2 regions of the Streptomyces sp. NPDC006294 genome follow, and region 2 is predicted to be linked to the other one. Evidence: predicted binding sites of a transcription regulator. Region 2 holds the regulator's gene; the other holds the start of a gene.
The links. Region 2 encodes HspR, which represses chaperone genes until heat shock. Its sites were predicted from a motif close to TTGAGNNNNNNNNNCTCAA; they were not measured.

Region 1 (2,457 bases), on a different contig from region 2:
GCAAAGTGAACATGCAGATCGTGACCATGCCGGTGCCCGCGCAGGACGGCATCACGCGGGACAACGTCACGGTCCGGGTGGACGCGGTCATCTACTTCAAGGTGGTCGACCCGGCCGACGCGATCATCCGGGTCGAGGACTACCGGTTCGCGGTCTCCCAGATGGCGCAGACCTCGCTGCGGTCGATCCTGGGCAAGAGCGATCTCGACGATCTGCTCTCGAACCGGGAGAAGCTCAATGAGGGCCTGGAGCTCATGATGGACAGCCCCGCCGTCGAGTGGGGCGTCACCATCGACCGGGTGGAGATCAAGGACGTCTCCCTGCCGGAGACCATGAAGCGGTCGATGGCCCGGCAGGCCGAGGCGGACCGCGAACGGCGGGCGCGCGTCATCAACGCCGACGCCGAGCTGCAGGCGTCGAAGAAGCTGGCGGAGGCGGCCGGTGCGATGGCCGACGAGCCTGCCGCCCTGCAACTGCGGCTGCTGCAGACCGTCGTGGCGGTCGCCGCCGAGAAGAACTCGACCCTGGTCCTGCCCTTCCCGGTCGAGCTGCTGCGCTTCCTGGAACGGTCCACCCCGCGGGAACGCGATCAGCAGCAGCGCGCCGAGATGCCGGCGGACGCGCTCGGTTCGCTCACGGGCGGGCCGGAGAGGGACCGGACGGAGACGGAGGAGAAGGAGGAGGAGGCCGAAGCGGCGCCCAGGCTGGAGACGCCCGTCGCCGAGCGGCCCGATCCCGTGGCCTCCGGCGGCCGGCTGCCCCTTCAGGGGGAAGGCGGCTGACCGGGACGCGTCCCGGAACCGGTCCTCCGGGGCGCTACTTGACTCCAGGGCACTCAAGTTTTATGTAGGAGGGGACGGCAGATCCGCGGTGGCAACCTTGAGGAGGCGGCCATGGCCCGAGCAGTCGGAATCGATCTGGGAACCACGAACTCCGTGGTCTGTGTCCTGGAGGGCGGTGAACCGGCGGTCATCGCGAACACGGAGGGCGCCAGGACCACACCGTCGGTGGTGGCGTTCGCCAAGAACGGCGACGTGCTCGTCGGTGAGCTCGCCAAGCGCCAGGCGGTGACCAACGTCGACCGCACCGCACGCTCCGTCAAGCGGCACATCGGCGAGACCCAGTGGCGCTTCCCGGAGTCCGGGGACATCGACGGCAAGCAGTACACCACGCAGGAGATCTCGGCCCGGGTCCTGCAGAAGCTGAAGCGTGACGCGGAGGCGTATCTCGGCGAGGATGTCACCGACGCGGTGATCACCGTCCCGGCGTACTTCAACGACAGCCAGCGCACCGCGACGAAGGAGGCCGGTGAGATCGCCGGCCTGAAGGTGCTGCGGATCATCAACGAACCGACCGCGGCCGCCCTGGCGTACGGCCTGGACAAGGAGAACGACCAGACGATCCTCGTCTTCGACCTCGGCGGCGGCACCTTCGACGTCTCGCTGCTGGAGATCGGCGAGGGGCTGGTCGAGGTGAAGGCGACCAACGGCGACACGCACCTCGGCGGTGACGACTGGGACCAGCGGATCGTCGACCATCTGGTCAAGCAGTTCAAGAACGGCCACGGCATCGACCTGTCCAAGGACAGGATGGCGCTCCAGCGTCTGCGCGAGGCCGCGGAGAAGGCCAAGATCGAGCTGTCCTCGTCCACCGAGACCTCGATCAACCTGCCGTACATCACGGCCTCCGCCGAGGGCCCGCTGCACCTGGACGAGAAGCTGACGCGCGCCCAGTTCGAGCAGCTCACGGCCGATCTGCTCGAGCGCTGCAAGGCCCCGTTCCACAACGCGATCAAGGACGCCGGGATCGATGTGACGGCCATCGACCATGTGATCCTGGTCGGCGGCTCGACGCGGATGCCGGCGGTGACCGGACTGGTCAAGGAACTGACCGGCAAGGACCCGCACAAGGGTGTGAACCCGGACGAGGTCGTCGCGATCGGCGCCGCGCTGCAGGCCGGTGTCCTCAAGGGTGAGGTCAAGGACGTCCTGCTCCTGGACGTGACTCCGCTGTCCCTCGGTATCGAGACCAAGGGCGGCATCATGACCAAGCTCATCGAGCGCAACACCACGATCCCGACCAAGCGGTCCGAGATCTTCACGACGGCCGAGGACAACCAGCCGTCCGTGCAGATCCAGGTCTACCAGGGCGAGCGCGAGATCGCGGCGTACAACAAGAAGCTCGGGGTGTTCGAGCTGACCGGTCTGCCGCCGGCCCCCCGCGGCGTCCCGCAGGTCGAGGTCGCCTTCGACATCGACGCCAACGGCATCATGCACGTGACCGCGAAGGACCTCGCCACCGGCAGGGAGCAGAAGATGACCGTCACCGGCGGCTCCTCGCTGCCGAAGCAGGACATCGACCGCATGGTCCGGGAGGCGGAGCAGCACGCGGAGGACGACCGCCGACGCAAGGAGGCAGCGGAGACCCGCAACCAGGCCGAGGGCACCGTCTACCAGA
Region 2 (2,457 bases):
CGCAGTGACGCTGAACGCGGCTGCGCCGGCAGCAAGTGCGCAAAGTATGCGAACCGTCCTGTTCATGGAGGATCTCCACCCCATTCTGTTCAATACCCTCCCCCCGCGTCTAAGACGATGTCTCACGCCGAATACTTCCACCAGCGACCACAGGCATCATGTTCCTGTAATTCAGGACCCTGAGGGGGTGTCAAATGTCGCCGAACCAGGACAACATCGGGCATAAGCACAGTGGTGCCGAACTGTGCGAAGCAGGGAAGAATCTCTACGCAACGGCTCTGCGCAGCGGCCAGGTCTCCCGGGCGGAGGCCGCGGACGCACCCTGTCTGCTCGATCTCTCCCTGCTGCGTCCCGATCCGGACGACGCCCAGTGGCTCCGCCCCGTTCCACCGTCGCTCGCACTCAACCAGCTGATATACCCCATCGAGCGGGAGATCCAAGAACGCCGGCAGCTCGCCATGTCGATCGCCGGCACATTCGAGCCGTTCATGACCATGACGGCGCAGGATCTGTCGACCAGGCACGCGATCACCGTGCTCGAGGGACTCGGCATCATCAACGCAGCTCTCGACCGGGTCACCGCCGAGTGCTCAGAGGAACTGCTCACGGTCCAGCCCGGCAGCGGGCGCCGTCCGGACACGCTGGAGCACGGTCTGCGCCGCGCGGAGCCGCTGCTCAAGAACGGCGTGAAGATGCGCACGCTGTACCAGCACACGGCCCGCCACCACCCGTCCACCCTCGCGTACGTCGAACGCGTCAGCCCGTACGGCGTCGAGGTCCGCACCCTCGAGGAGATCATCGACCGTCTGATCATCGTCGACCGCAAGGTCGCCTTCGTCCCGGCCCGCAGCGACCGGCAGGTCGCTCTGGAACTGCGCCACGAGGGGCTGGTGACCTATCTGGTGGGCGTCTTCGAGCAGTTCTGGCTCCACGCCACCCCCTGGGAGGAGCAACTGTCGTACGCGCCCGAGCTGGACGGCATCACCAGCGTCCAGCGCTCCATCGCCAAGCTCCTCGTCGAGGGGCACGTCGACGACTCCATCGCCCGCCGCCTGGGCATGAACGTACGCACCTGCCGGGCCCACATCGCGAAGCTGAACGCCACGCTGGGCAGCGGGAGCCGCGCCCAACTCGGTTATCTGATCGCTCAGTCCGGAATCCTCGGCGACGACACCGGCACGGCCTGACTGCGTGACCTGTCGGCCGCATACGGCGGCGGGCCGGGAGAGCGGTCGCTCTCCCGGCCCGCCGGCCGTGCGGTTCGCCGGTCAGTCGGCGCGCCCCGGCCGCCACACGACGAGCGCGCTCGCCTGCTGCACGTCCTGGTACGGCACGAGGTCGCGCCGGTACGAGGCGTGCACCTGGGCCTCGCGCTGCTGCATCGCCGCGGCCGCGCCGTCCAGGGCCGCCGACAGCTCGGCGACCCGCTGCTGGAGGGCGGCGACCTGGTTCTCCAGTTCGATGATCCGCTTGATGCCGGCCAGGTTGATGCCCTCGTCCTGCGACAGCTGCTGGACGGTGCGCAGCAGCTCGATGTCACGGGCCGAGTAGCGCCGGCCCCGGCCGGCCGTGCGGTCGGGGGAGACGAGCCCCAGCCGGTCGTACTGCCGCAGGGTCTGCGGATGCAGACCCGACAGCTGTGCGGCGACCGAGATGACGTACACCGGCGACTCGTCGGTCAGCTCGTAAGGGTTGCGACTGCGCCCCGACCGGTCCATATCAAGCTCCCTTCGCGGCCTGGAACAGCTCCGTTCGCGGATCCTCGTCCGCGGTGGCTTCGCGGTAGGCCTCCAGCGCTTCCTTCGCCTTGTCGCTGAGCTCCTGCGGCACGGCGACCTCGACGGTGACGAGCAGGTCGCCGCGGGTGCCGTCCTTGCGGACCGCGCCCTTGCCGCGGGCGCGCATGGTGCGTCCGCCCGGCGTCCCGGCCGGCAGCTTCAGCGTCACCGGCGGACCGCCCAGCGTGGGCACCCTGACCTCGCCGCCGAGCGCCGCCTCCGAGAAGGTGACGGGCACGGTCACGGTCAGGTTGTCGTCCTTGCGGCCGAACACCGGGTGGGCGTCGACATGCACGACCACGTACAGATCGCCCGCCGGGCCGCCGCGCTCGCCCGGCGCGCCCTTGCCGCGCAGCCGGATGCGCTGCCCGTCGGACACGCCCGCCGGGATGCGGACCTGCATGGTGCGGGAGCTGCGGGCCCGGCCGCTGCCCTTGCAGACGTCGCAGGGGGTCTCGGCGATCAGGCCCCGGCCCTTGCAGTCCACGCACGGGTCGGTCAGCGAGAACGAGCCGCTGCCGCCGCGCGAGACCTGACCGGTGCCGACGCAGGTCGGGCACACCCTGGGCGTGCCGTTCTTGTCGCCGGTGCCGGAGCACGCCTTGCACGCGGCGGAGCTGGACATCCGCAGCGGGACCGTCGCCCCGTCGACCGCCTCGGTGAAGCTGAGCGTCACCTC

Region 1: the regulator HspR is predicted to act here: its motif matches at 821-839, upstream of dnaK (molecular chaperone DnaK).

What each region holds. Positions count from the first base shown of each region.
Region 1 is NZ_JBIAHV010000012.1:219,576-222,032, reverse strand. It holds gene ACFYOP_RS22805 (slipin family protein) at 1-782, shown strand, start outside; gene dnaK (molecular chaperone DnaK) at 894-2,457, shown strand, end outside.
Region 2 is NZ_JBIAHV010000010.1:15,126-17,582, reverse strand. It holds gene ACFYOP_RS19075 (hypothetical protein) at 1-66, opposite strand, end outside; gene ACFYOP_RS19070 (helix-turn-helix transcriptional regulator) at 195-1,187, shown strand; gene ACFYOP_RS19065 (heat shock protein transcriptional repressor HspR) at 1,269-1,718, opposite strand; gene dnaJ (molecular chaperone DnaJ) at 1,720-2,457, opposite strand, start outside.